DNA from 2 places in the Superficieibacter sp. HKU1 genome. Region 2 is predicted to be linked to the other one. Evidence: predicted binding sites of a transcription regulator. Region 2 holds the regulator's gene; the other holds the start of a gene.
What was found. The regulator Fur, encoded in region 2, represses iron uptake genes when iron is present. The targets are predictions, from matches to a motif close to ATAATAATGAGAACNACTATCAA.
Positions count from the first base shown of each region.

Region 1: the regulator Fur is predicted to act here: its motif matches at 12,046-12,068, upstream of sodA (superoxide dismutase [Mn]).

Region 1 is NZ_CP119754.1:4,704,433-4,719,769, reverse strand. It holds gene rhaB (rhamnulokinase) at 1-296, opposite strand, end outside; gene rhaS (HTH-type transcriptional activator RhaS) at 587-1,423, shown strand; gene rhaR (HTH-type transcriptional activator RhaR) at 1,499-2,371, shown strand; gene P0H77_RS22450 (hypothetical protein) at 2,492-2,944, shown strand; gene P0H77_RS22445 (PTS fructose transporter subunit IIB) at 2,956-3,270, shown strand; gene P0H77_RS22440 (PTS fructose transporter subunit IIC) at 3,263-4,381, shown strand; gene P0H77_RS22435 (glycoside hydrolase family 38 C-terminal domain-containing protein) at 4,479-7,088, shown strand; gene ptsP (phosphoenolpyruvate--protein phosphotransferase) at 7,081-9,552, shown strand; gene P0H77_RS22425 (MFS transporter) at 9,604-10,782, shown strand; gene rhaT (L-rhamnose/proton symporter RhaT) at 10,819-11,853, opposite strand; gene sodA (superoxide dismutase [Mn]) at 12,142-12,762, shown strand; gene kdgT (2-keto-3-deoxygluconate transporter) at 13,046-14,044, shown strand; gene P0H77_RS22405 (dihydrodipicolinate synthase family protein) at 14,097-14,993, opposite strand; gene yiiM (6-hydroxyaminopurine reductase) at 15,143-15,337, shown strand, end outside.
Region 2 is NZ_CP119754.1:1,552,786-1,568,122, forward strand. It holds gene nagE (PTS N-acetyl glucosamine transporter subunit IIABC) at 1-833, shown strand, start outside; gene glnS (glutamine--tRNA ligase) at 1,012-2,679, shown strand; gene chiP (chitoporin) at 3,238-4,644, shown strand; gene P0H77_RS07495 (helix-turn-helix domain-containing protein) at 4,692-5,303, opposite strand; gene fur (ferric iron uptake transcriptional regulator) at 5,460-5,912, opposite strand; gene fldA (flavodoxin FldA) at 6,201-6,731, opposite strand; gene ybfE (LexA regulated protein) at 6,882-7,175, opposite strand; gene ybfF (esterase) at 7,305-8,075, opposite strand; gene seqA (replication initiation negative regulator SeqA) at 8,257-8,799, shown strand; gene pgm (phosphoglucomutase (alpha-D-glucose-1,6-bisphosphate-dependent)) at 8,824-10,464, shown strand; gene potE (putrescine-ornithine antiporter) at 10,753-12,066, opposite strand; gene speF (ornithine decarboxylase SpeF) at 12,063-14,261, opposite strand; gene speFL (leader peptide SpeFL) at 14,516-14,620, opposite strand; gene kdpE (two-component system response regulator KdpE) at 14,879-15,337, opposite strand, start outside.

The DNA of each region.
Region 1 (15,337 bases), 1.7 Mb from region 2:
GGCAGGCCGACGCGTTCGCCCTGGCGGTTAAGCAGCACGTAATCCACGCCCCAGGTATCCACGCCAATACTGTCAATAACGATGCCTGCCTCGCACACGTTCTCCAGCCCACGGCGGATCTCAGCCTCCAGACTGTCGATATCCCAGCAGTCATAACCGTCCACTTTTTGCAGACGATTGACGAAGCGGTGCATTTCACGCAGTGCGAGGGTGCGTTGTTCACGGTCATAGCGTGCAAGCATTACTCGCCCGCTGGATGCGCCTAAATCGACAGCGACGCAATGGCGAAAAGTCATGATAGGGTCCTTCTGAGAGTCAATGCCCACAGTCTAAAAAAGGACGCCTGGTTCTACCTTCTTGTTACTGACAGGGGAAATTGGCCGCTGGCAAGAAAGCAAAGATGAACGTGAGGAAGCTCACATTTTGCTGCGAAAGGGGGGATGTGACCGCCGCCGCATTTCTGACGCTTTCCGTTCATTTCTTGAAAAATCGGCAGTGTTTGCATGCTTTGTCGTCAAAATTTCAAGATGAGAATGCGAGCGCTTAATTACTATGATGAGAATTCTTCTCACTGGTGGCAACGCTTATGACCGTACTTCACAGCGTGGATTTCTTTCCTTCGGGTAGTTCGCCAGTGGCGATCGAGCCGCGTCTTCCGCAGTCGGCCTTCCCGGAGCATCATCATGACTTTCATGAAATAGTGATTGTCGAACACGGTACCGGCATTCATGTTTTTAACGGCCAGCCGTATACCATCAGCGGCGGGACGATCTGTTTTGTCCGCGATCATGATCGTCATCTGTATGAGCACACCGACAATCTGTGCCTGACCAACGTGCTGTACCGTTCCCCGGATGCTTTTCAGTTTTTAAGCGGCCTGCATTTGCTGCTGCCGCAGGAGCAGAATGGTCAATACCCTTCACACTGGCGCGTTAATCAGACGGTGCTGACGCAGGTGCGGCAGCTTGTCAGCCAGCTTGAACCGAAAGACGACGCGGCGGATGCGCCGGAACGGGCGAATCGCGAACTGCTGTTTATGCAACTGCTGGTGCTGCTGCGTAAAAGCAGCCTGGCGGAAGGGGCAGAGGATAATGACGCCCGTCTGAACCAGCTGATCGCCTGGCTTGACGATCATTTTGCCGACGAGGTGTGCTGGGACGATCTGGCAGATCGTTTCTCGCTGTCGCTACGGACACTGCACCGTCAGCTCAAGCAATCCACCGGCCTGACTCCACAACGTTACCTGAACCGGCTACGTTTGATTAAAGCGCGCCATCTGCTGCGTCACAGTGACGAAAGCGTGACGGATATCGCTTATCGCTGCGGGTTCGGCGACAGTAATCACTTTTCGACCCTGTTTCGCCGCGAGTTCTCGTGGTCTCCGCGCGATATTCGTCAGGGGCGCGACGAAATTCTTCAGTAACGCGAAGACAATCAACGTTTTTAGCCACCCGGCAGACGATAATGACCGGCCATTCGTCGCGGAGGTGATCCTGCTGTGGGCCAGTTAATTCTTCGTAAAGCCGACTTTTTCACCAGCGTCGGACAGGCCGTCGCCGTTGCGGATCGCTATCCGCAAAACGTCTTTGCTGAACATACTCACGAGTTTTGCGAACTGGTGCTGGTATGGCGCGGCAATGGCCTGCACGTCCTCAATGACCGTCCGTACCGCATCACGCGCGGCGATCTGTTTTATATCCGCGCCGAAGACAAACACTCTTATGCGTCGGTCAACGACCTGGTATTGCAAAATATTATCTACTGCCCCGATCGGTTAAAACTTAATGTCGACTGGGGCGCGCATATTCCCGATTTTAGTGGACCTGAAAGGCGCGCGCACTGGCGGCTTAGCAGTAGCGGAATGACGCAGGCCCGCCAGGTCATCGCCCAGCTCGAACATGAAAGTATCCACCATGACGCGCAGGCCAATGACATGGCTGAACTGCTCTTTGCGCAGCTGGTGGTGCTGCTGAAAAGACACCGCTATACCACCGATAATTTATCGGCGACCTCGCGCGAGCCGCTACTGGATAAGCTGATCACCGCGCTGGCAGGAAGTCTGGATACGCCTTTCGTACTCGACACCTTTTGCGAACAGGAGCAGTGCAGCGAGCGCCCCCTGCGCCAGCAGTTTCGCAGCCAGACGGGGATGACCATCAGCCAGTATCTGCGTCAGCTGCGTATTTGCCACGCGCAATATCTCCTTCAGCATACTGAAATACTGATTGGCGACATCGCCATGCAGTGCGGTTTTGAAGACAGCAATTATTTTTCGGTCGTATTTAACCGGGAAATAGGGATGACGCCAGGACAATGGCGTCATCGCAGCCGCGACGGAACGGCGGTAAATATAAATATGATGAATGATTAACGGAGGGTAAATAACATTCGCAATATCGCGGGCGAAAATTAAAATAAATCTCTGTGCTATAAATCACATTTGTTTGCGGAAATTTCGTTTTATAATGAGCTATTCACTCCTGGAGGTAGAATGTTAGCCATTATCATTTTGCTATTTATATTCTCCGCTGCTTTTTTGTTATCGCGAGATAACAAAGGTAACGTCGCGCTTGATGATATTTGTTGGCTAAATTCACCTGACGATCTTTCCGACGTTGACCTGTTTTCCGCCGACTGTCCGCATTATCAAATGTCGCAGGAATGGTCCCGTTTATGGGATTGTACCGGGCAGGCATTACGCGCCCGCTTCCACCGGCACAAACACTATCTCGCGGCGTTTTTGCCGTCGCCTTGTCAGCGCGTGTTATGTTGCCGTAAACGCGATGAACTGCGTTTTAGTTTCCGTATATCCAGCCTGCGCCAGCTAATCGCTTGCCGCCATGCCAGCGGTGCCGATTGCCATCACGCAGGCCAACCTGGTTTCATCCACAAAGCACAATGCGCGTTTTCGCCATTGTGCTTTTTTTTGTCTGAACAAACCTGAGAGGCTGAATGATGTTTATTGTTTGTGTTGCTGCTTGTCCGACCGGTGTTGCCCATACTTACATGGCTGCGGAAGCGCTTGAAATAACGGGGAAAAAGCGGGGTCACGAGGTTAAAGTTGAAACCCAGGGCAGCATGGGAGCGGAGAATGAGATCCTTGACGAGGATCTGGCGCGGGCCGATGCGGTGATTATTGCCGCCGATGTCGCCATCAGCGGTAAAGAACGTTTTGCAGGGCTGGTTAAGCTGGAGTGCAGCGTCTCCGATCCGATTAAATTTGGGGATGCGGTCTTTGAGGCCGTTGAACAGGAGGTTGCGCATGGCTAAGTTTCAGGGAGGAGGCGGCAAGCTTTCAGCGGGCGCGGAAGTGAAAAATGCCATTATGACCGGCGTGTCGTGGATGCTTCCTTTTGTCATTGCCGGGGCGGTCATTATGGGGATCGCGCGTATTGGCGCATCGATGTACGGCATTGATAATATCTGGGATGCCAGCCATGAACAGGCTGCCAGCCTGGTCGTACAGGTACTGCATCGCTTCGATGGTTTCGGCGGGCTGGCGCTGTCGTTAATGCTGCCGGTAGTGGCAGGTTATATCAGTTTTGCTCTTGCCAATAAGCCGGGCATCGCGCCGGGGATGGTGGGCGGGTTACTGGCGAGCAGTCTGGGTACTGGCTTTCTGGGAGCGCTGGCCGCCGGGTTCGTTGCGGGATATATCGTCCGGGCGCTCACCACATATATCAAATTACCTAAAGCACTGGCCTCTGCCGGGCCAATTTTTATCCTGCCGGTCGGCGGGACGTTGCTGACCTGCATTGTGATGGCGTTTGTTATTGGCACGCCGCTGGCGGCGCTTAATCACGGTATGGAGCATTGGCTGCTGTCGATGTCCGGTACCAATAAAGTGCTGCTGGCCGCGGTAATTGGCGGCATGGTGGGCTTTGACCTCGGCGGTCCGGTGAACAAGGCGGCGGTCACCACCGCGATGGCGCTCCTGGCTTCCGGAATTTACGATCCCAATACCGCTGCGCAGGTTGCTATTATCGTACCGCCTATCGGCCTGGGCGTTGCCACGCTGCTGTGGGCAAAACGCTTCCCGGAATCGCTGCGTGAAGCGGGCAAGGCGTCCACGCTGATGGGGCTGATTGGCGTCTCGGAAGGGGCCATTCCTTTCGCGCTGTCCAATCCTAAAATCATTGTGGTGAACATGATCGGCTCTGCGATCGGCGCGTCAATGGCGGTAGGACTGGGTGCGGTGAACCAGGCGCCTATTTCCGGGTTTTACGGCTGGCTGGCGGTGGAGAACTGGCCGATATATGTTCTCTCCATCGCCTGCGGCTCCGCGATTATCGCCTGTGGATCGCTGCTGGTATTTCGCAATGCACCGGGCGAAGCCATTAAAACAGAAATGACGGCACCTAAATTTAAAGCCAGTCGTTAATATAACGATATATTAACGGCGGTTCGTCACTAATCATGAAAATTAACGGGTAATTATCCGTGGTATTTTCTCGCCCCTAAAAAAGGCAGGAATAAAGATGAAAACAGTTCATTTGATCCAACATACGCACTGGGATCGCGAGTGGTATTTCACTGAAAACGATTCTCGCGCCGTACTTTATTATTTTATGGCCGATTTACTGCAACGCCTGGAAGCCGATGAATCATTAGGTCCATTTATACTTGATGGGCAGACCGTGGTGCTGGAAGATTATTTTACTGTCGCGCCTGAAAACCGTGCGCGGGTGCAAAAACTGATCGCCGGGGGAAGGCTGCTTATCGGTCCGTGGTATACACAAACTGATTTCTTAGTGGTCGGCGCAGAATCCATTACCCGCAATTTGCTGCTGGGCATGGCGGACTGCGACGCACCGGGAAGCCGGATGTCCGTGGGTTACGTACCCGACTCCTTCGGCCAGAGCGCCCAGTTGCCGATGTTCCTGGCGCAGTTTGCGATGGATCGCGCGGTGATCTGGCGCGGCTGGTGCGAGCACGACGTGGCCGCCAGCGAGTTTCGCTGGCAAAGCGCTGACGGCAGTTGCGTCACCACCGCCGTGCTGCCGTGGGGGTATGGCTGCGCGAAATGGCTGCCCACCGACGCGCAAAAGGCCTCGCAGGTGCTACCCGATATTGTACAAAAACAGGCGAAATTCAGTACCTCCGGGCACATTTTGCTCCCCAACGGTAACGATCAGTCCCCCTTTGAGTATGGCGTTCCGGCGATGCTCGATGCGCTTAATACGCAGCAGTCCGACTACCATTTCGTGCGCAGCGATTTTAGCCGCTATTTTGCGGCGCTGGAACGGACGGGAGCCGAACTGGTGACGTTCGAGGGTGAGTTACTCAGTCCGAAATATATGCGTATTCATCGCGGCATTTTCTCAACGCGTATGGATATCAAACAGGCTAATGCCCGGCTGGAGAACTTTCTTAGCCAGCAGCTTGAACCGTTATTGAGCGTGGTCTGGCAGCTGGGGCTGCCCTATCCGCAAACGGCGGTGGAGAATATCTGGCGTGAGGCAATGAAATCCCACGCCCATGACAGCATTGGCGGCTGTAATGCCGATCGCGTCAATGCGATGGTGAAAGCGCGTCTGACCTCCGGCCAGGAATCCGCCGATCAGCTTTTCGGGCTCAACATGAAAATGCTGGCGGAAGGGATCGCCGCGCGGCAGCAGGGCAAAAAAATCATCGTCTTTAACCCGCTGCCTTACGCGCGCGACGGGCGAGTGGCGCTGACGATTTACGTCCCTGGCACCGATTTTGCCATCGTCGATGACGCGGGGCAGCCGTGCCGCTGGCAAATTGTGCAGGAAGAACAGCAGGATATGTCGATAATTGTGCAGGAGCTTTCCAACAGTACCACCACGGTGTGGTATCGCAAATGCGACATTATCCTCGAAGCAAAAGCCCTGCCTGCCTGCGGTTATCAAACCTTTTATCTTCAGGAGAATGTGCCTGCCGGGTTTACCGTGCCGCAAGAAACGATTGCTGCCCTCGATAACCCGTGGCTGCGCCTGACGCTGGCGGACGGAAACATCTCGCTGCTCGACAAACGCAGCGGCAAACAGTGGAACTCTGTTCTGCGGCTGGTTGATGGCGGCGATGCGGGGGACAACTATAACTACTCCCCGCCGGAAGATGACTGGCGGGTCACCAGCGACGGCGCAATGGTATCCGCTACCTGGCAGCGGGATGCGCTGGCCGATACGCTTAATCTGAGCTGGCGCATCGCTGCGCCGCAGGATCTGTCTGCCCGCCAGCAGCACCAGCGTAACGGACAACTTGACGTCAGCATGACGATCGTCCTCGATCGCGATCGCCCGCTGCTGGATGTGCAGGTGCGGATCGACAACACCCTGCGCGATCATCGGCTCCAGCTGGAGATCCCCACCGGCATCAGCGGGATGTTCCATTTTGCCGATCAGCCCTTTGGCCTGATCCGCCGGGAAAACCGTCCGCAGGCGCTGGATATCTGGCAGCAGGAGCAGTGGACGGAAGCGCCCGCGTCGCTGTGGCCGATGCAAAGCCTGGCGATGATGCATGACGAACAGCACGGCATGTGCGTGGTCACCGACGGGCTGCGCGAGTATGAAATCCCCGCCGACCGTTCCGATACGCTGGCGATTACCCTGCTGCGCAGCGTCGGCTGGCTGGGGCAGCCAAATATGCCGTGGCGTCCGGGGCGCGCCTCCGGCATGGTGCTCCCTTCGCCGGACTCGCAGTTGCCTGGCCGTTTTGAGTGTCACCTGGCGCTGGTGCCGCTGCATCAGGGGCCGGACGCGGCGTTCTGGCGTGACGTCGAGCGCTGGCGTACACCCGCTTCCGGCTGGCTGGAATCCGGCTGGTCACGCTTTAAAACCAATCCTCACGGCATGCGCTTCCCGGCAACGTACAGCCTGCTGCGCTGGGATACCCCGCTGCATTTCAGCACGCTGAAGAAAGCGCAGAATGAGGAGGCGCTGATCCTGCGCGGCTGGAATCCGGGTACCGCGCCACTCGACGGTGGCAAACCCGTACTCTCTGGCGACCTGACATACGTAACGCTGGCGGAAACGCCGCGTCCGGGAAGCCATCACCCTGTTCAGCCCTGTTCGCCAGTCACCTGGCGAATGACTCCTGCGGAAAAAGGAAAATCCGATGCGTAAAATAGCGTTTGTGTGCCCCCTCGAAAACGGACTTCATGCCCGGCCTGCGGCCGAATTGCAACAGCGCGTGGCGCAATGTCATTCCCGCGTCACGCTGCATAATCTGCGTAACCAGCGGCAGGTCGATGCCGGAAGCGTACTGGCGCTCATCGGCGCAGATGTGCTTCACCACGATGCGTGCGAACTGCATATTGACGGTGAGGATGAGCAGGACGCCTGGCAGACGCTGAGCGCATTTATTACGCGCGAACTGGCGGAATGCGACGGGCCGCTCGTCTCTGTGACGAGCCATCAGGAACGGCCGTTGCCCGTGTTTCTGGCCGCCACCACGTCCATCTGCCTGCGGGGTAACGGCATCAGTCCGGGCCTGGCAAGCGGGGGGGCGGTGCCTCTGGGCGCGGTGGATTTGCCGCAGCTTGCTGAGCAGGAAGCGCCGGAAGACGCTGGCTTCCAGCAGCAGCGGCTGGCGCATACGCTGGCGGTCACCCGCACGCAGCTAAAAGAGGAGTGCCGCCAGGCGCAGGGCGAGGCCGCATCGGTGCTCGGGGCGCATATCACCTTGCTGCAGGATGCGATGCTGGAAAAAGTGCTGCTCTCGCCCCCTGCCGCACGCAACGCGCTGGCGGCGCTGGCGTGCGCCATTGACGGGCTATGCCAGCCATTACGCAAAAGTCAGAGCCAGTATTTGCAGCAGCGGGCGCTGGATTTACAGGATCTCGGTCTGCGCCTGGCCGCGAATCTGACCGAACGCCCGCTGTTTACCCTGCCGGATTTACAGCAGGATTCCATCATCATCAGCGCCGGACTGATTACGCCAGGTCAATTTCTTGCCCTGCGCGGTCCTCATCTGAAAGGCATTGTGATGGGTGAGGGCGGCGAAACCTCCCACACGGTGATCCTCGCCCGTTCCTTCGGCATCCCGCTCTTATGCATGCCGAACGCGTCTGTGCCTGCGGGTGCCCCGCTGCTGATTGACGCGCGTTATGACGTGCTGATCGTCGCGCCGGATGCCTGTGCTGAGCAGTGGCGCGACCTGGAAGAGGACAAAATCGCACGCATTGCCCGGCGACTGGAACCGCTCACCCGAACGGCAGGCGTCAGCCGCGACGGAGAACGCGTGAAACTGCTGGCGAATATCGCCCTGGCTGACGAAGCGGAAAATGCGTTCGCGGCGGGTGCGGAAGGGATTGGCCTGTTTCGCACCGAAATGTTGTTTTGTGAGCGAAGCGCGCCGCCGGATGAAGAAGAACAATATCAGGCGTACCGGCATGTACTGACGCTGGCGCAGGGCAAGAAAGTCGTGATCCGCACGCTGGATATCGGCGGCGATAAACCCTGCGACTATTTAAAGCTTCCGCAGGAAGATAACCCGTTCCTCGGCTGGCGGGCAGTCCGCCTTTATCCGGCGTTTGCGGCCATTTTCACCGGTCAGGTACGGGCGTTGCTGCGTGCCAGCGCGGCAGGGCCGCTGGATATCATGGTGCCGATGGTGGCAACGCTTGAAGAAATTAAATGGCTGCACGCCCGCTTTCATCATGTAGCGGAACAGCTCCACGCGGAAGGCGTCGCCGTCGGCGAATGGCGCTTAGGCATTATGGCGGAGGTGCCGTCTGCGCTGTACCTGCTGGAAAGAGCGGCGAAATGGATTGATTTTGCCTCCATTGGCAGCAACGACCTGGTGCAGTATTTCCTCGCCTGCGACCGGGGCAATCCGCACGTTCGTCATCTGTACAACTACTGCGATCCGGCTTTCCTGATGCTGCTTAACGAGATGGCGAGGCGGACAAACGTGGAACTCTGCCTGTGTGGCGAAATGGGCGGCGATCCGGCGGTGATGCCGCTGCTGCTGGGGGCAGGACTGCGGCAGATCAGCATGTCCGCCGGGCGAATTGCCGGGGCGAAAAAGCAGCTGGCTTCGCTGGAGATGGATGACTGCCGGAAGACATTGCAGCGGGCATTGGCCTGTGAAAGTGCGGCGGAAGTGACCGCACTACTGCATGAAGCATCGGCGGCCAGCGTACAACCCGTTTTCGATCCGGCCCTGTTATTGCTGGATCGGGACGTCACCAGCAAGGCGGAAGCCATCAAGCTGCTCACGGATAATCTTGAGGTTGAACAGCGGGTGCGCTCGGGCGTGGACGTCGAGACTGCCATCTGGCAGCGGGAAGCGGTTTTTTCCACCGCGCTCGGCTTTGCGGTCGCCATCCCGCACTGTAAATCCGCAGCGGTACTGAACAGCAGCGTGTCGTTAATGCGCCTGAAGACGCCGTTATCGTGGGGAGAGGGGGTAGACGTCTCGCTGGTGATCATGCTGACGGTGAGCGAGCAGGAGAAGGGCGATCACATGAAAATCTTCTCGCGGCTGGCCCGCAAGCTGATGCATGACGATTTCCGCCAGCAGCTATTGCAGGGCAGAGATGCCGGTGACATGACCGCACTACTTGAGCGCGAACTGACACTCTGAGGCACGTTTGCCCGGTAGCGTGGCTATCGGGCAGTTAAGGATGGATTCGTTATGCCGCATCATCAAAAAAACACTTCCGGCGCTTTTGCGCTGCTCTCTGCCGTCTTTTTTTACTGGGGATTGCTGACCTCCATTAACAGTGCGCTAATTCCCTTTTTCAGAACCACGTTCTCGCTCTCATGGCGTGACGCCATGCTGGTGAACGTTGCTTTTTATCTGGCCCCGTTTGCGATCTGTTTTCCGGCTTCGGCGTGGATGAACCGCGTTGGCTATCGTCGGGCGCTGACTTTTGCCCTGTGCCTCGCTTTCGGCGGCGCGCTGGTCATTGTTTTTTCGCTGTGGACGACGCTTTTCGCACTGTGTCTGGCGGGTATTTTCATCCTTGCGATGGGCGTGGCCGCCATGCAGGTGGTGGCAAATCCTTACGTCACCCGGCTGGGAGCGCCTGAAAACGCGCCCGGCAGGCTGAGCCTGGCGTCATCGATCAACTCCTGCGGCGCGACGCTTGCGCCGGTACTGCTGGCCGCGGTACTGGCGCTGACGGTTTCAGCTTCAACAACGGCAATTGCGGGTCTGTATATCGGAATGATGCTGACCGGCCTGCTGCTGTTTTTTTTGCTGCATACCAGCCAGATGCACGACTTTCGCAATGTAACGATCGCGCAACCGGGCCGCTGGCGCTATCTGTGGCAACAGCCGCAGTTCCGTTCCGGGGTGGCCGGGATTTTTGTCTATGTTGGCGTTGAGGTTAGCCTGGGCACCACTCTTCTGAGCTACCTCAACGAGGCGTCACTGGGCGGTTTTTCTCGGGCAACGGCCACGTCGCTGGTGGCTTTTTATTGGGGCGGTGCGTTAATCGGCAGACTGCTGTACGGGCTGTGCGCCCGCTATTGTCATCCCCGGCGGATGTATTGCGGCTGCGTGACGGGCGCTATCGTGCTGACGCTTGCGGCGATCGTACTGGCCAGCCGCGCGGGGGGCTACTGCCTGCTGATGGTCGGCGTGATGAACTCGGTGCTATACCCGATTATTTTTTCCCGCACCTTAAGCGGGTTGCAGGATGAGGCTGCGCGGATCTCGGCCTGTTTAATTATGGCTGGCATTGGTGGCGGGGCGATCCCGTTTATTCAGGGAACGGTCATTGATATCGCCGGCCTGAAGATGAGCTTTCTGGTGCCGGAATGCTGTTACCTGTTTCTGCTGTTCAATGGTGCCCGCCACTCGTCGTAACCGATGTCCCCCTGCCGTGCCAGCAGGGGGCATCCATTACCCCGCCATGCCCAGCCCGACAATATTCGCCGCGACGATAATCACCACGCAGCCGAGGCTCAGCACGCTGACCGGACGACGCCCGGCGTTGTTCCACTCTTTCAGGACCAGACCCACAATCCCACCGCACAGCACGTAGAAACTCATATGCAGCATCCAGCTGACATAATCGTACTGCGCCGGAATACGCGCGTGGCCCCAGGCATAGAAGAAGAACTGCAAATACCACATTAACCCGCCGAGTGCTGATAGCAGGATGTTGCTGACGATCAGCGGTTTCGCCAGCGAGAAGTCCGCTTTTACCGACAAACTCTTCACTTTTGCCAGACGAATAAAGCAGAAGCCAAGGTTGATCAGCGCGCCGCCACCCATAATTACCACGTAGCTTGGCAGTGCGACGTACAGGGAATCGACGCCCAGTGCCGCCGCCGCGTCATGCATTGGCTTCGCGGCATTCATCGCAAACGACATGCCAGCGGAAAAAATCCCGCACATTACCGCCAGCAGGAGCCCTTTTTTCAGATTGAATTCTTCCGCTTCAATACCCATCTGGCGTTCTTTAAGCCGACCCGCGTGGGTAACAATCCCCACGCCCACCAGCGCAACCAGCACGCCCAGCAGCGTCATTCGGCCACCGCGAGTGTGGATCAGAATGTCGAAATTGCCGTTCAGAATAGGCGTCATCAGCGTGCCGACAATCAGCGTGATGCCAATCGCAATACCAATGCCCATCGACATGCCGAGGTAGCGCATGGTCAGGCCATAGTTGATGTTACCAATGCCCCACATCGCGCCAAAGAGAAACACGGGCAGCAGCGTGGAGGCACTAAAAGAACCGTAATACGCCCAGAAGTCAGGCAGGAGGATGGCGCTAATCGTCCAGGGTAAAATCAGCCAGGAAACGGTACCGCCGACCGACCACATGGTTTCCCACGACCAGCCTTTGACTTTTTTAAACGGGGCATAGAAACAGGCGGCACTGGCTGCGCCTATCAAATGCCAAAGAATACCCATCGTAATCATGTTACTCATGCATTTATCCTCATCTTTTTTATGGCCGGTAAAACCTCCCCGACCCGATGAGTGTAAAAATTGCGCGCTGAAGTAACCTTCAGCGGATTGCCGCGTTGCGTCGCACACTGGCAATGAACCGAGTAATCGAATGAGCAAGCTCACAATTTTTGCTTCATAACTGAAAGTTATAACCTTATTAAAACTACGGCATTGATAAACATTTTCAATATCATTTAATTAACTATAATGAACCAACTGCTTACGCGGCGTTAACACATCTGCCGCCCGACAATAATGGAGATGATTATGAGCTATACACTGCCATCCCTGCCGTATGCCTACGATGCCCTTGAACCGCATTTCGATAAGCAGACGATGGAGATCCATCACACCAAACATCACCAGACCTATGTCAATAACGCCAATGCCGCGCTGGAAAGCCTGCCGGAACTGGCTAACCTGCCGGTAGAAGAGCTGATCGCCAAACTGGATCAGGTCCCGGCAGACAAGAAAACCGTGCTGCGCAACAACGCTGGCGGCCACGCTAACCACAGCCTGTTCTGGAAAGGTCTGAAAAAAGGCACTACCCTGCAGGGCGATCTGAAATCGGCTATCGAGCGCGATTTCGGTTCCGTGGAAAAATTCAAAGAAGAGTTTGAGAAAGCGGCCGCTACCCGCTTTGGTTCTGGCTGGGCATGGCTGGTGCTGAAAGACGACAAACTGGCTGTGGTTTCTACCGCTAACCAGGACTCTCCGCTGATGGGTGAAGCCGTCGCCGGCGTTTCTGGCTTCCCGATCGTCGGTCTGGACGTGTGGGAACATGCTTACTACCTGAAATTCCAGAACCGTCGCCCGGACTACATCAAAGAGTTCTGGAACGTGGTCAACTGGGATGAAGCTGCAGCGCGTTTTGCAGCGAAGAAATAAGTCTTCCGACTGATACTCTGCACTGAGGTGTAGAGCATAAGCCTCCGCAGGCGCTGCCGCGGGGGCTTTTTTTATGCCGTGTTTCAGGGTGCTATGGTGATCTGCATCAAATAAAAAACAATGATCCATTAAAATAGAAACTGCGTTTCAATTTGTGTGTTCAGGATCACTTTTATAGTTTCCCTGAATGATTATCTTCCTTTCATCGATACGGGAGCACGGTCTGGCTGAAGTGTTCTCGCCCATAAAAATCGCCCCATTTTTATGTTTACAGGTGAAGAAGATGCAGATTAAACGCAAGATTGAAAAAATTCCGGGCGGCATGATGCTCGTCCCGCTGTTCCTGGGCGCGCTGTGCCATACCTTTGCGCCGGGGGCAGGAAAATACTTCGGATCGTTCACCAACGGTATGATTACCGGGACGGTGCCAATTCTGGCGGTCTGGTTTTTCTGTATGGGCGCATCAATCAAGCTGAGCGCAACGGGGACGGTGCTGCGTAAATCCGGCACGCTGGTAGTGACCAAGATTGCAGTGGCCTGGCTGGTGGCGGCGATTGCCTCGCGCATCATTCCGGAGCACGGTGTGGAGGTAGGGTTCTTCGCCGGACTTTCCACGCTGGCGCTGGTGGCCGCGATGGACATGACCAACGGCGGACTCTACGCCTCCATTATGCAGCAGTACGGCACCAAAGAAGAAGCGGGCGCATTTGTCCTGATGTCGCTGGAATCCGGTCCGCTGATGACCATGATTATTCTGGGTACCGCAGGTATTGCGTCGTTTGAACCACACGTTTTTGTCGGTGCGGTCTTACCTTTCCTGGTAGGTTTTACGCTGGGTAATCTCGACCCGGAATTACGGGAATTTTTCAGCAAAGCGGTCCAAACGCTGATCCCTTTCTTCGCCTTCGCACTGGGTAACACCATTGATTTAAGCGTGATTGCGCAAACCGGACTGCTGGGTATTCTGCTGGGCGTGGCGGTGATTGTTGTGACCGGTATTCCGCTGATTATTGCTGATAAACTGATTGGCGGCGGTGACGGTACGGCGGGAATTGCCGCATCCAGTTCGGCGGGTGCTGCGGTGGCAACGCCGGTCCTGATCGCTGAAATGATCCCGGAATTTAAACCGATGGCCCCTGCGGCTACCTCGCTGGTCGCCACATCGGTGATTGTGACCTCCATTCTGGTGCCGATCCTGACCTCCATCTGGTCGCGGAAGGTGAAAGCCAGAGCGGCAAAAGCCGAAGCCGCAAAAGCGCATGTGCTGGGAGCGGTGGAATAATACGTAGCCTTTCTGAAAAAGCCCGGTCAGCGCTGCTGCCGGGCTTTTTCTTTTACCCCCTGATATCAAACACTTTATCAATCGTGCGGCATTCATGCTCGTTTAATGCGCCTCCCGCATTCCGCGATACGCCGGTGCAATAGCCGAATTTACGCGATACCACGGTCTTAATCGTTGAGACAAAATCATCACCAATTGCATAGATGGACATATAAGTGCCGATGCTCTGCTGTATCTCACGCAACGTCTGTAAATCGCCTTGCTTAAACGCCTCGCGGGCACTGACAAATAGCTCCGGCATCACATTGTTTAAGCCGGAGATCACGCCCGCGCCGCCCGCCAGCAGGTTGGGGATGTAATATTCGTCATAACCGGAAAGTACGGCAAAATCCTCACGCACGGCGCGGGTCGCCTGGATCATACTGCGGGTATGAGACTGGCAGTCGACGGTATCTTTAATTCCGGCAAAGTGCGGGAATTCAGCGGCGAGGGTGGCAATCAGATCCGGCGTCAAATCGCAGCCGGTGCGTGCCGGAAAGTTATAGGCAAACCAGTTGCCGCCGAGAGTATTGCCAAGCTGACGGAAGTAACTGAGAAGCTGTTTTGGCGTTTGTCCGTAATAGTAGGGGGGTAAGACCATCACGGCATCGTAGCCTACGCGGTACGCCTCCTCTGCCATGCGCTGAATATCGTTCATACAGGTCGATGACACGTTGGCAACCATCTTAAGCGAACTCATCGCCCTGGCCTCGCGAATTAAGGTTAATCGCTCTTCCAGCGTGAAAGACGCAAACTCACCGATGCTGCCCATCAGCAGAATCACGTCAATGTTTGCTCTGGTCAGGCGTTGAAGATGCTGCTTCAGGCCGTTCAGGTCGAGCTTTCCATCATCATCCAGTGGCGTAATGGCAGGGCACCAGACGCCAGCAAATTGCGATTGTACCGTCACGTTGACTCCTTATTATGAAATGCCGTTTCAAAATCATTTTAATAAATAGCATGTCTGGCAACGCGCCATGTGAACGTGGTTCGCATTTTGGAAGGTACGGGTAAAAAATATGGTTTAATGGAGCAAATTTGTCGGTAAGAGAGAAGCAGATGCGATATCCGGTTGAGGTATTTACTGGCAGGGTTCAGGACTATGAAGGAAGCCGTCCCAGCGCCATTGCGAAAGTGCAGGTGGCGGGCGAACTGACGCTGACGGAGCTGGGGCTGGTCGGTGATGAGCAGGCAGAAAGCAAAATCCACGGCGGACCCGACCGCGCGCTGTGCCACTACCCTCGGGAGCATTAT
Region 2 (15,337 bases):
TCGACATCGTAAAAGAAGAGGCCAACAGCAATACCGAAGAGGGCTTAACCCAACTGGCAACTAACTATATCGCTGCGGTTGGCGGTACAGATAACCTGAAAGCCATTGACGCCTGTATTACGCGTCTGCGTCTGAGCGTGGCGGATTCTGCGCTGGTGAACGATGCCATGTGCAAACGCCTCGGCGCGTCTGGGGTGGTGAAACTGAACAAACAAACTATTCAGGTTATCGTGGGAGCGAAAGCGGAATCCATCGGTGACGTGATGAAACGTGTCGTCGCGCGTGGCCCGGTACCGGCGGCGGCGGGTTCTGTCTCACCGGTGGCGGCTGCTCCTGTCGCGGCGAAGCCACAGGCCGTACCGAATGTCAGAGTGATTGCTGAACTGGTTTCGCCAATAACCGGTGAAATTGTTGCGCTGGACGCGGTGCCTGATGAAGCTTTCGCCAGTAAAGCGGTCGGCGACGGCGTGGCCGTAAAACCGACCGACAAAACCGTCGTTGCTCCGGCAGCGGGGACGGTTGTTAAAATCTTCAATACCAACCATGCGTTCTGCCTGGAAACCGAAAACGGCGCGGAAATTGTGGTCCATATGGGTATTGATACCGTGGCGCTAGGCGGCAAGGGCTTTACGCGTCTGGTAGAAGAGGGCGCGAAAGTGGTGGCCGGACAGCCGATTCTCGAACTGGACCTGGACTTCCTCAACGCCAACGCGCGTTCGATGATTAGCCCGGTGGTATGCAGCAACAGTGATGATTATAGCGCGCTGGTGCTTCAGGCGACGGGCCATGTCGTCGCCGGGCAGACGCCGCTGTATGAGATCAAAAGCAAATAATCTGACCACATCATCGTGATCACAGAAGCGGCGGAGGCAACCTCCGCCGCTTTTTTTTGCACAGTTCATCCCCATAATGCTCATTCGTACCGTAATTTCCGCAACTAATGGTTGTCTCCGGCACTGGCTTATAAGATCATACGCCGTTATCTGTTATTTACGCGTTGAGGAATCCAGGATGAGTGAGGCAGAAGCCCGCCCGACTAACTTTATTCGTCAGATCATTGATGAAGATCTGACCAGTGGTAAGCATACTACCGTGCATACCCGTTTTCCCCCGGAGCCGAACGGCTACCTGCATATTGGCCATGCAAAATCGATTTGCCTGAATTTTGGCATCGCCCAGGATTATCAGGGGCAGTGCAACCTGCGTTTCGATGACACCAACCCGGCGAAAGAAGACATCGAATACGTTGAGTCGATTAAAAACGACGTACAGTGGTTGGGTTTTCACTGGTCGGGCGATATTCGCTACTCCTCAAACTATTTTGACCAGCTGCACCAGTATGCGATCGAGCTGATTAATAAAGGTCTGGCGTACGTTGATGAACTCTCGCCTGATGAAATCCGTGAGTACCGCGGCACGCTGAAAGCACCGGGCAAAAACAGCCCGTATCGCGATCGCAGCGTGGAAGAGAACCTGGCGCTGTTTGAAAAAATGCGCAGCGGTGGTTTTGAGGAAGGTAAAGCCTGCCTGCGTGCCAAAATCGATATGGCATCCCCCTTTATCGTGATGCGCGATCCGGTTATTTATCGCATTAAATTTGCCGATCACCACCAGACCGGCAGCAAGTGGTGCATCTACCCGATGTACGACTTCACCCACTGCATCAGCGATGCGCTGGAAGGTATTACCCACTCGTTGTGTACGCTGGAATTCCAGGACAACCGTCGCCTGTATGATTGGGTGCTGGACAACATCACCATTCCGGTTCACCCGCGGCAGTACGAATTTTCGCGCCTGAATCTGGAATATACCGTGATGTCGAAGCGTAAGCTGAACCTGCTGGTTACTGACAAGCACGTAGAGGGCTGGGACGATCCGCGTATGCCGACCATCTCTGGCCTGCGTCGCCGCGGCTACACTGCAGCGTCTATCCGTGAATTCTGCAAGCGCATCGGCGTGACCAAGCAGGACAACACCATTGAAATGGCCTCGCTGGAATCCTGCATTCGCGAAGATCTCAACGAGAACGCACCGCGCGCCATGGCCGTTATCGATCCGGTTAAACTGGTCATCGAAAACTACCCGCAGGGTGAGAGCGAAATGGTCACCATGCCAAACCATCCGAACAAGCCGGAAATGGGCAGCCGTGACGTGCCGTTCAGCGGTGAGATCTGGATCGATCGCGCAGATTTCCGCGAAGAGGCCAACAAGCAGTACAAGCGCCTGGTGCTGGGTAAAGAAGTGCGCCTGCGTAATGCGTATGTGATCAAAGCTGAGCACGTGGAAAAAGACGCGGACGGAAACATTACGACCATCTTCTGTTCTTACGATGCCGACACGCTGAGCAAAGATCCGGCTGATGGCCGTAAGGTAAAAGGGGTTATTCACTGGGTAAGCGCCACCCACGCGCTGCCGGTTGAAATTCGCCTGTATGACCGTTTATTCAGCGTACCAAACCCAGGTGCGGCGGACGATTTCCTGACGGTAATTAACCCGGAGTCACTGGTTATCAAACAGGGATTTGCCGAGCCATCACTGAAAGCGGCTGAAGCAGGAAAGGCGTATCAGTTCGAACGCGAAGGTTATTTCTGCCTTGATAGCCGCTACGCAACCGCAGACAAGCTGGTGTTTAACCGCACCGTGGGGCTGCGCGATACGTGGGCTAAGATCGGCGAGTGATCGGCGGTTAAGATGGCTGGCGACCGTGTCAGCCTCGGTGATGTCGTTTTGCCGGGTGGCGGCTTCGCCTTACCCGGCCTGGCAATATCAATGGATTATTGCAACCCGCAGGCCTGTGCAAGCGCAGCGCCGCCAGGCATCAATCCTCGGTATCACGTTTGTCAGCAGTCTGAACGCCGCGCTCTGCGGCGTTTTTTTATTTTCACTCTCAATAAAATAATCACCTCGCTAAATATATTCGCGTTGCGAATTAATGCTTACAGCCCCTTTCATCCGGTTACTCTCATCATCAATAATATCAGCGCTAATTCGCTGTTTAATCAGGATTAGCGCCGCTGTGCTGCTCTCATTTTTGCCCCTGAAATTGTTACAAAGTACGATTAATTATGTGCGCTTCGTCATACTCCTGCATTTTCCCCGCTAAAAAGGATTGATAATTCGCGTCGCGAAAAATATTCTGGCTTGCAGTAATCAGTCACTTTTATAGCTGGCTACTTTTTAATTTTATTTTTATCGCCGTATTAGTCGGCGTTTTTAAAAGTCAAAGAGGATCACCCCATGCGTACGTTCAGTGGCAAACGTAGTACGCTGGCGCTGGCTATTGCCGGCGTCACAGCAATGTCTGGTTTGATGGCTTCCCCGCAGGCCAGAGCCGAAGGATTTTTCGACGATTCAACCCTCACAGGCGGTATCTATTACTGGCAGCGTGAACGTGACCGTAAAGATGTCACTGATGATGACAAGTACAAAGTTAACCTTTCTCATGCCACCTGGAACGCAAATCTTGATTTCCAGTCCGGCTATGCCGCCGACATGTTTGGCCTTGATATTGCTGCCTTTACGGCGATTGAAATGGCTGAAAATGGCGACAGCGCGCACCCGAACGAAATTGCCTTTTCTAAAAGCAACAAAGCCTATGATGAAGACTGGTCCGGCGATAAAAGCGGCATAAGTCTGTATAAAGCAGCGGCAAAATTCAAATATGGACCCGCCTGGGCGCGTGCCGGCTATATTCAGCCAACCGGGCAAACTTTGCTGGCCCCGCACTGGAGCTTTATGCCGGGAACCTATCAGGGCGCTGAGGCCGGTGCGAATTTCGACTACGGTGATGCGGGCGCGTTGAGCTTCTCATATATGTGGACCAACGAATACAAATCGCCCTGGCACATCGAAATGGATCATTTTTACCAAAACGATCAGAAGACCCATGTCGATTACCTGCACTCCATTGGCGCTAAGTACGATTTCAAAAATAAACTGGTGCTCGAAGCCGCTTTTGGTCAGGCAGAAGGTTACATCGATCAATACTTTGCGAAAGCCAGCTATCAATTCGATGTGGCTGGTGCACCATTAACCACCAGCTATCAATTCTATGGCGCTCGCGACAAAGTTGACGATCGTGGCAGCAACGATATTTACGATGGCACTGCCTGGCTACAGGCACTGACGTTCGGCTATAAAGCGGCAGAGGTCGTCGATCTGCGTCTGGAAGGCACGTGGGTTAAAGCGGATGGCCAGCAAGGGTATTTCCTGCAACGTATGACGCCAACCTACGCTTCCTCAAACGGACGTCTTGATATCTGGTGGGATAACCGTTCTGACTTTAACGCCAATGGCGAAAAGGCCGTTTTCTTTGGCGCAATGTATGATTTGAAAAACTGGGATCTGCCAGGCTGGAACGTCGGCGCTTCGTATGTGTATGCCTGGGATGCGAAACCATCAACCTGGCAGCTCAACCCGGACGCTTATTATGACAAAGACAGAACCATTGAAGAGTCTTCATACAGTCTGGATGCGGTTTATACCCTTCAGGATGGCCGGGCGAAAGGAACGATGTTTAAACTTCACTTCACCGAGTATGACAACCACTCTGACATCCCGAGTTACGGTGGCGGATACGGCAACATCTTCCAGGATGAGCGCGATGTGAAATTTATGGTTATCGCGCCATTTACTATCTTCTGATGCAGACAGCCGTCTTCCAACCCGGCCGCGCAAGCGAGCCGGGTTTTTTAACGAATATCAGGAAGATAGTTGATTCGAATAAGCTTGCCTTTATTAATTTCAATCGCGTTTTGCTGGCGCAAAAAGGCCATTGATTTCATGACGATACTCCGCGATAAGTTCGTCGACTTAACCACGAAATCGGCCACATTCGTACCGGCGCGGATCGTTGGTTCAAGCCGATCAAGAAGCAAAATTGCCCCCTGGACCGTCACCAGACTATTGTAACCAAACAGCCATTCTTCCCGCTGGTATTGCCACGTAATCTGCGTCAGCAAGAGGGTATACATCTGCTGGTGGGCCTGCTGCTGCGCAATCTGAGTAAAGAAAGCATCATGGCTGACCAGTTGATAGTCACAATCACTCTCTGCGCGAATGGTGACAAACTGTTGCGCCGTACCGGGCAGGATCAGACCGACGATGCCGGGAGCCTGTGAGCGGGTCATCAGCAGCTCATCACGGCGGCGCAACAGCGAATAATCACCGTAATAGATCAAACAAATCTTATCTGTCTGAAAGGTCAGGTGGTTGTAACGCGGTAAACGACGTTTGTTAGCGCCATCATCGAAAATAGTCAGAATATGGGCAAGCGCCTTCTGGTGGGGGGCGTATTGCGGCATGACGCGATCCTTGTCAACTTCATGGTCTACAGGCGTAACGCCTGAAAGCGGGCATACTAGCCAACCGCAGATATAAAAAGTATTGATGAAATCTGAATATACGGGCAGGGCGGGGAATAAAAAAAAGCCAGCCGGGGAGGCTGGCTTGTGATGCGGTTACTTGCTCACGCCTTCATGGGCGTTATCGTCTTCACGGCAGTCGCCTTCAGCGCAATGACCATACAGATAAAGGCTATGGTTAGTGAGACGAATACCGTGTTTAGCGGCTATCTCACGCTGACGGGACTCAATTGAGTCATCGCTGAACTCAATCACTTTGCCGCAGTCGAGGCAAATCAGGTGATCGTGGTGATGCTGCTGGGTCAGTTCGAAAACGGACTTTCCGCCCTCAAAATTGTGGCGGGTAACAATGCCAGCATCGTCAAACTGGTTCAGAACGCGGTAGACGGTGGCGAGGCCAATCTCTTCGCCCATGTCAATGAGGCGTTTGTATAAATCTTCCGCGCTGACATGATGATTGTCAGGTCCCTGAAGCACTTCCAGGATTTTCAACCGGGGAAGCGTGACTTTCAGGCCTGCTTTCTTTAATGCGGTATTATTGTCAGTCATGCGGAATCTGTCCTGTTGCTATAAGATTCACTCCCCACAGGGAAGTATTTACAGAGAGTGCATCGCTCATAATGCCTCTCATTATAGAACTGCCATGCCTGATTGAAAACTGCAAGTATCAGACAAAGTTAGCGTTTAAAGCGAGGGCGGCCCGTAAAACGGTGCTGACCTCGTTAAATCAGTGGCTATTGTACAGATGTGTACTGAAAAGTTAAAAAATTGTAGCAATTATTTTGATTGCTTATATCTATCAGTATGACGCCACCGGAAGGTCGCGTCATATCAGCATCAGGCGTTGATGATATCGCTCAGGTGCAGTTCGTCAGAGATCTGCTTCACCCACTGCTCTACGCGCTCTGCGGTCAGTTCAGGCTGACGGTCTTCGTCAATGGCCAGGCCGACAAAGTGATCGTCATCAACCAGGCCTTTTGACGCTTCAAAGTGATAACCTGCCGTTGGCCAGTGACCCACAATCGTTGCGCCGCGCGGTTCAATGATATCGCGAATGGTGCCTAACGCATCACAGAAGTACTCGGCATAATCTTCCTGATCGCCGCAGCCAAACAGTGCTACCAGCTTACCGTTGAAGTCTACCTCTTCCAGGGTCGGAAAGAAGTCGTCCCAGTCACATTGTGCTTCACCGTAGTACCAGGTAGGGATGCCCAGCAGCAGAATATCGTAGCCCGCGAGATCTTCTTTGCTGCTTTTGGCAATGTCATGCACATCGGCGACATCCTTACCTAGCTGCTTTTGAATCATCTTCGCGATATTTTCGGTGTTGCCGGTATCGCTGCCGAAAAAGATGCCTGTGATTGCCATGAGTAAAATAACCTCTTGATACTTATTGATATGGTGGTGACGTATTGCACACGGATAAGGGCAATCATAGCAGAACAGAGAAGTACGCGGAAATAGCAATCACGTCCGACTGCACTCTCTGCTACATGAAAAGGGATTTAAGGCGCTTTTTCAGACAATGTCCTGCCCGTGCAACAGCGCAAGCTGGCTCAGCAGGATCTCTTCAATAAGCTCGCTGCGGCTGATTTGCCGCGCCTCCGCCAGCTCGTTCAGGGCATCAACCGCGTCAGCGTTCAGCTTCAGTTCCACACGCTTCAGGCCGCGTACTTTATCGCGTTTCAACTGATTGCGCTTGTTGATACGTAGCTGTTCATCACGCGCAAGGGGATTGGTTTTGGGTCTTCCCGGGCGACGCTCATTCGCGAACAGATCTATTGTCGTACGGTCCGTTTGTTCTTTTGCCATGATTAAGAGTGACTTCGGGGAAACAAGCAGCCGGGCCATTGCCCGGTTGGGTAGCGCGCCATCATACATTAGTGCAGGAAGCACGCCAACGCCCGCGGGCAATCTGGCGTGCGGACGTTGGATTTTTAATCAGGCGCGGTCGCCCAGATAGCGACGGATTGCGCGCAACACCGCCTCCGGTTTTTCCGCATGCACCCAGTGGCCCGCTCCGGCAATCACATGCGCCTTCGCCTGCGGAAATTGTGCCAGCAGCGGCTCACGGTACGCCTCGCTGACATATGGAGAATTGCCGCCGGGAATAAACAGCGCCGGCTGATCCCACGCCGGGACCGTCTCCCAGCCAACAATGTGCGGATATTGCTCCCACAGCACCGGCACATTAAAACGCCATTCACCGTCGACAAAGGATTTCAGCAAAAACTGGATCACGCCTTCTTCACTCAGGTGTTCACGCATCACCGCAGCCGCCTGTTGCCGGGTGGTGCTGCCCGCATCGGTGACGGCATTAATCGCGGCAAAGATTTCATCGTGGCGACGCACGGCGTAATCGACCGGGGCAATATCAATGGCGACAAGCCCGTCAATCCGCTCTGCCGCCAGCGCGGTCAGGGCCATGACCGCCTTACCGCCCATGGAGTGACCGATAAAAGTGGCTTTCTCAATCCCGTGTTCATCCAGCGTATCCACAAGATCCTGCGCCATCGCGGAATAAGTCATCTCCGGATCGCGGGGCGAGAGACCATGGTTACGCATGTCTACCTGGAGGATGTCGTAATCGCTGACCAGATCGCGGGCAAGAATGCCCAGATTATCGAGGCTGCCGAACAGTCCGTGAACCAGTACGATCGGTGAAGCGTCAGACGATTGTTGTGCAGATTGCGTGCGGGTATTTAATTTCATAGCAAAGATCTTTTTTTCGCTCTGGCAGGTTAAGGTATTATGGTGAACATTCTGCCGCGGGGCTGCAAGCTTTCAGAAGTTTCCGGACTTTTGCGGTCATCCAGGCTTGACGCTATCCGCAGTTGAGATTTGCCCTTATAATCTCAATAACTTGTACTCAAAAATATCGTACTGGATCAAGATGAAAACGATCGAAGTTGATGATGAGCTCTATCGCTATATTGCCAGCCACACCCAGCACATTGGTGAGAGCGCGTCCGACATTTTACGGCGCATACTGAAATTTTCTGCCGCATCACAGCCTGTCACGCCGGTAAATAAAGCGGTGAGTGCACCCGCCCCGGTGGTTGAAAAAAAACCGGTTAACACCCCTAAAGATAACGTCCGCGCGATGCGTGAGCTACTGTTGTCTGATGAATATGCCGAACAGCGCAAGGCGGTAAACCGCTTCATGCTGATCCTGTCTACACTTTATTCACTGGATAACACGGCGTTTGCCGAAGCCACCGAGTCACTGCACGGGCGTACCCGCGTGTACTTTGCGGCTGACGAGCAAACGCTGTTACAAAGCGGTAATCAGACTAAACCGAAACAGGTGCCGGATACCCCCTACTGGGTGATTACTAATACCAATACCGGCCGTAAATGCGGCATGATTGAACATATCATGCAATCAATGCAGTTCCCGGCGGAACTGATTGAGAAGGTTTGCGGCACTATTTAACCCTTGCATCAAAAGGATCAGGCAATGGCAGTTCACAATCGTGCGGGGCAGCCTGCACAACAACGTGATTTGATCAACGTCGCGCAGCTGACGTCTCAGTATTATGTCCTGAAACCGGAAGCGGGCAACCCGGAACACGCCGTGAAGTTCGGCACTTCCGGCCACCGCGGTAGCGCAGCTCGTCAAAGCTTTAATGAACCTCACATTCTGGCAATTGCGCAGGCGATTGCCGAAGAGCGTGCGAAAAACGGCATTACCGGTCCTTGCTACGTTGGCAAAGATACCCACGCGCTGTCGGAACCGGCATTTATTTCCGTTGTGGAAGTGCTTGCGGCGAACGGCGTGGACATGATTGTCCAGGAAAACAACGGCTTTACGCCGACGCCTGCGGTTTCAAACGCTATTCTGGTGCACAACAAAAAAGGCGGCGCACAGGCTGACGGCATTGTCATTACGCCGTCGCACAACCCACCGGAAGATGGCGGTATCAAATATAACCCGCCAAACGGTGGCCCGGCCGATACTAACGTCACTAAAGTCGTGGAAGATCGTGCTAACGCGCTGCTGGCTGATGGTCTGAAAGGCGTCAAGCGCCTGGCACTGAATGACGCGCTGGCCTCCGGTCACGTCAAAGAGCAGGATCTGGTGCAGCCGTTCATCGAAGGGCTGGCTGAAATCGTCGATATGGCGGCAATCCAGAAAGCGGGCCTGACGTTGGGTGTCGATCCGCTGGGGGGGTCCGGCATTGAATACTGGAAACGCATCGCTGACTATTACAAGCTCAACCTGACCATCGTAAACGATCATGTCGACCAGACGTTCCGCTTTATGCATCTGGATAAAGACGAAGTGATCCGCATGGACTGCTCTTCTGAATCCGCGATGGCAGGGCTGCTGGCGCTACGGGATAAATTCGATCTGGCGTTTGCTAACGACCCGGATTATGACCGCCACGGTATTGTGACCCCGGCCGGTCTGATGAATCCGAATCACTATCTGGCGGTGGCGATCAACTACCTGTTCCAGCATCGCCCCCAGTGGGGCAAAGACGTTGCGGTGGGTAAAACCCTCGTTTCATCAGCAATGATTGACCGCGTGGTAAACGATCTGGGCCGTAAGCTGGTGGAAGTGCCGGTTGGCTTCAAATGGTTTGTTGACGGTCTGTTCGACGGCAGCTTCGGCTTCGGTGGTGAAGAGAGCGCAGGGGCTTCGTTCCTGCGTTTCGACGGCACTCCGTGGTCAACAGACAAAGACGGCATCATTATGTGCCTGCTGGCGGCAGAAATTACCGCCGTTACCGGGAAAAACCCGCAGCAGCATTATGACGAACTGGCGGCACGCTTTGGTGCGCCAAGCTACAACCGTCTGGGCGCGAGCGCCACGTCAGCACAGAAAGCCGCGCTGTCTAAACTCTCTCCGGAGATGGTCAGCGCCGACACTCTGGCAGGCGATCCTATCACCGCGCGTTTAACCGCGGCACCGGGCAATGGCGCAGCGATTGGTGGGCTGAAGGTGATGACCGACAACGGCTGGTTCGCCGCCCGTCCGTCAGGTACCGAAGACGCATACAAAATCTACTGTGAAAGCTTCCTGGGTGAAGAACACCGTAAGCGCATTGAAAAAGAAGCCGTAGAGATTGTCAGCGAAGTGCTGAAGAACGCCTGAGAGTAGTATTTACCGTAACGCCTCCTTCGGGAGGCGTTTTGCGTTATGGCAACCGTCCGTGGATATCGGGAACCATTCAGACGGCGTACAAACGTTTTACTGTAGAATAATGCCTGGCGGCGCTTCGCTTGCACAGGCCTGCGGGTTGCATATAAGTTGTTAATATTGTTGATTTTCGTAGGCCGGGTAAGGCGAAGCCGCCACCCGGCAAAACGACGCATACACTCGCAAAACCAGGTTTTTCACCAACCGTAAAGGCTCCCGCAGGAGCCTTTCCTCTTTATCCCCTTACCCGTGCTTATTCTTCAGTTCAAACCTCGGCGACACCAGCCCGTACAGCGTCCAGCCCATAAAGGTGACCATCGCGCCGTACAGCATCGCTTCCTCCCCCGAGGAGTAGAGCGCGTAAAAGCTATACACCGCGCCGATAAATGCCACCACGTTTGCCGCCTTTGCCTTGCGCGGATCGACTTTCGCGACCTTCTGAATGATCACCAGCGCCGCCATCGACAGGATATACGGGATGATATTGGTCACCACCGCCAGATTGACCAGCACATTAAACTGACTGTTCAGCGACGGGCTGATGGTCATCAGCGAAAGCCCACTCTGGAAGATGACAATTGCCAGCATCCCCTGAACCGGCGCGTCGGCCTTGCTCAGGCGCGAGAAAATTTTCGGGAAATAGCCTTCGTCAGCGGACGATTTAAACACCTGGGCGATGGTAAACTGCCAGCCGAGCAGGGAGCCGCAGCAGGACATCACCATCAGCCCCATGATGATTTTACCGACGCCAGGCGTAAACATCTGCGCAAACGCCACGCCGAACGGGGCGGTGGAGTGGGCGAGATCCATATTCGGTACAATTCCGGCAATCACGTTGGTCGAAACGATATAAATCACCGCCGCGCCAAGCGTACCGCCGAGCACGGCAATGGGCACGTTTCGCTCCGGATTTTCCACCACGTCGGTATTCGCACAGGCCGACTCCAGGCCGAGAAATGCCCACAGCGTCATGGCGATGGAAGAACCCACCGCGCTAAAGAACGGCACGTTATGCGGATTCCACGACGCCGCGTACAGTGACGGGCTGAACCAGAACCAGCCAATCAGGCACAACCCCACCACCGGGATGATCACCCCCCAGACGGTGATGCTACTGATCTGCCCGGTGATGCGCGCGCCGCCGAAATTGGCTACCGTACAAATCCACAGCACGCCGATGGTCGTGAGACCAATCTGCACCGGGCTGAGGGATAATCCCAGCAGCTCAGTACCGTAACCTACCGCCGAAATGGCAATCGCAACGTTGGCAATCAGCAGCGACACGCCGTAGGTGTAGTTAGCCATAAAGTTGCCGGACTTGCCGAAGGCATACTCGGCATAGCCGCCCATCCCGCCGGATTTACGGCTGAACATCCCGCATTTGGCGAAGGCCCACGCCAGTGCCATGGAGCCGACGGCGGTAACCAGCCAGGAGATAATCGAAATGGTGCCCACCTCGGCCAGTTTGGTTGGCAGCATAATGATCCCGGAACCCATCATGTTAACCATCGTCAAAATGGTGAGCTGGACCACGCCCATTTTATTGGACTTGCTCATAATTGCTCTCCTTTCAGCAGAGTGGCGGAGGTTTTCTCCGGCGTAATGACGTTGCACCATACCTGTTTGCGGCCATCCTGCTCCTGGATATAGACGCCCTGTAATTCCGGCGCGAAACCCGGCAGAAGATTAATGCCTTCCTCAAGCGCGCTAAAATAACGCAGCACCGCGCCGCCCCAAATTTCCCCCGGCACGACGCACAGTACGCCCGGCGGGTAAGGGAGCGCGCCTTCTGCCGCAATGCGACCTTCAGCATCCTGTAAGCGCACCAGTTCCACCTGACCGCGAAGATACGCGTAATTGGCTTCCTGCGGATTCAGGCTGACGCGCGGGAAATGCGCCTTGCGGAACATCTCTTTTTGCAGTTGCTTCACATTATGCCGGGCGTAGAGGTCATGCATTTCCTGGCAAAGCTGGCGCAGAGAATAATCCGCGTAGCGATCCTGATACTGACGATACAGCGACGGCAACACGTCGCGTAACGGCGCGTCGGTCTCCAGCAATTTTTCAAAGCGCACTAACAACGCTACCAGCTGTTGCAGCTTGGCCATGTCCTCCGCCGGGGTCAGCAGGAACAAAATGGAGTTGAGATCGCATTTTTCCGGCACAACGCCATTTTCACGCAGGAAGTTGGCGAGGATCGTCGCGGGTACGCCGAAAGCGTCATACTCTCCGCTGGCGGTATTAATGCCAGGCGTGGTCAGCAGCAGTTTGCAGGGATCGACAAAATATTGATGATCGGCGTAGCCCTCAAAGGCGTGCCAGTGTTCGCCCGGCACAAAGTGGAAGAAACGCAGGTCGCAGGCAATATCGGCGGTCGGCCAGTGTTGCCACGCTTTCCCATCCACCTGTTCAGGCACGAACGGACGAATGTGCTGACAGTTTTCGAGGATCAGCTTGCGCGCGTCGATCCCCTGAGTTACGCAGTCCATCCACATATTTCGTCCGCACTGGCCCTCGTGCATTTGCGCATTAATGTCCAGGGCGGCAAAGAGTGGATAAAACGGGCTGGTGGAGGCGTGCATCATAAAAGCGTTATTCAGGCGTTTGTGCGGAACGTAGCGCGGCTGGCCTTTAATGTGGCGGTCCTTTTTATGGATTTGTGACGTCTGCGAGAAACCGGCCTGCTGTTTATGCACCGATTGGGTCACCAGTATACCCGGATCGTTTTCATTCAGCTCCAGCAGCAGCGGCGAGCAGTCCGCCATCATCGGGATAAATTGCTCATACCCGACCCACGCGGAATCGAACAGGATGTAGTCGCAAAGATGACCAATCTTATCCACCACCTGACGGGCGTTATAAATGGTGCCGTCGTAGGTGCCCAACTGGATCACCGCCAGGCGGAACGGTCGCGCGTCGCGGGCGCGCTGCGGCGCGACGTCGGCGATCAGCTCGCGCAGATAGCGTTCTTCAAAACAGTGGGCATCAATGCCGCCGATAAAGCCATACGGATTACGGGCGGTTTCGAGATACACCGGCGTTGCGCCCGCCTGCAACAGGGCACCATGATGGTTCGATTTATGGTTATTGCGGTCGAACAGCACCAAATCCCCCGGCGTTAATAACGCATTCAGCACCACTTTGTTGGCCGATGAGGTACCGTTGAGGACGAAATAGGTTTTATCGGCGTTATAGACGCTGGCCGCGTGCTGTTGCGCCGTGCAGGGTGCGCCTTCGTGGATCAATAAATCGCCCATCGCCACATCGGCATTACAGAGATCCGCGCGGAACAGCGTTTCGCCAAAGAACTCGACAAACTGATTGCCCGCCGGATGGCGACGGAAAAATTCACCGCCCTGATGACCGGGGCAGTCAAAGGCGCTGTTACCCTGGTTAACGTAGTCTACCAGCGCACGGAAGAAGGGCGGACGCAGTTGCGTTTCATATTTTTGTGCGGCGGCTTCAAGCTGGCGACCGTAGTAATCATTGCGGGTTTCATCGTATTCAAATACGCCCTGAATGCGTGCCAGATATTCTGCCGGCACTCGTTGATCGTTATTTATGGCAATAAACACCGGCAGGTGATAACCGGTAGCGTCGATCTCATCAAGTTTGCCCGCTTCTACGTCGTCGATGGTTAAGACAACGGCGGCAACATTAATAAAATGGGTTTCAGCGGTACTGACAATATCGCGCTGAGTACAAAAACAGTCAGGGCAGGCACGGCTAACGGCAATTTTTAATTGAGACATAATAAACTCTTTATTTTAGATAATAGTGTTCCTTCAATTTCCTGAGCAGGAAATTGATCGAGCCGGAAAAAAAGCAACAGGTACTCGCTGATGAAATATCAGTTATATGCTTTTTTAAGATGACATAAACCCTGCCAGTCCGGGGGCTGGCAATGCAGGATTCAGGTAAGGCGAGCGCTGTCTGCTACAGGTAACATCCTGTATTACAGAGATTTCAGGAACGTTGCTATGCTGAAGCGCCCGAGGTCAGAAGACTATCGGGCGTTAAAGAAATGAAAGTCAAAACTATTGCGGTGGGCAAACATCATAATATGTGTTGTCCGCCTGATATGTGGCATAATTCGGCTATTGTTTTCCATATTCATCACCATTCATGAGTCAATTGAAGGTATGCTCATTTTATCCAGAAAAGCACCTTTAACTGTGAAGCTGATCACCAAAAAACGATCTATACAGAAATAATTATCCATAATTTATGCATACTGGCGGTCAGGTGCTGTTTATGTAAATGAATTGTGAATAACAAGTAATGGCCTTTATTTTAATGAGTTTTATCCCGGGCAATATAATTGTCCGGAGATAAAAGAGGTAAATAACAGGAAGGAATGAATAGTTATTCAAAACATAAAGCGATAGCCGATTCCCGTTTCCGTTAATAAATGGCGGGGGCGGGCCGGATCGACCTCTAATTTCTGGCGTAAATGTCCCATATAAATGCGTAAATAGTGACTATGTTCAACGGCGTTAGGTCCCCACACCTGGTTTAACAGTTGACGCTGGGTTAATACTTTTCCGGCATTATTGAGCAATACCGCCAGCAGGCGAAATTCAATCGGCGTCAGATGAACGTCTTCGCCGTCACGTAAAATTCGCCGTGCGGCCAGATCCACTACCATCGCGCCAAACTTTACCTGCGGTTCATTTTTTTGTCCGCTGGCGTGGCGACGCAGCGCTACCCGCAGGCGAGCCTGTAATTCACCAATCCCAAAAGGTTTACTGAGATAATCGTCGGCACCCGCATCAAGGGCGTCGATTTTGTCGGTCTCCTCAGCACGTGCCGACAGGACGATGATCGG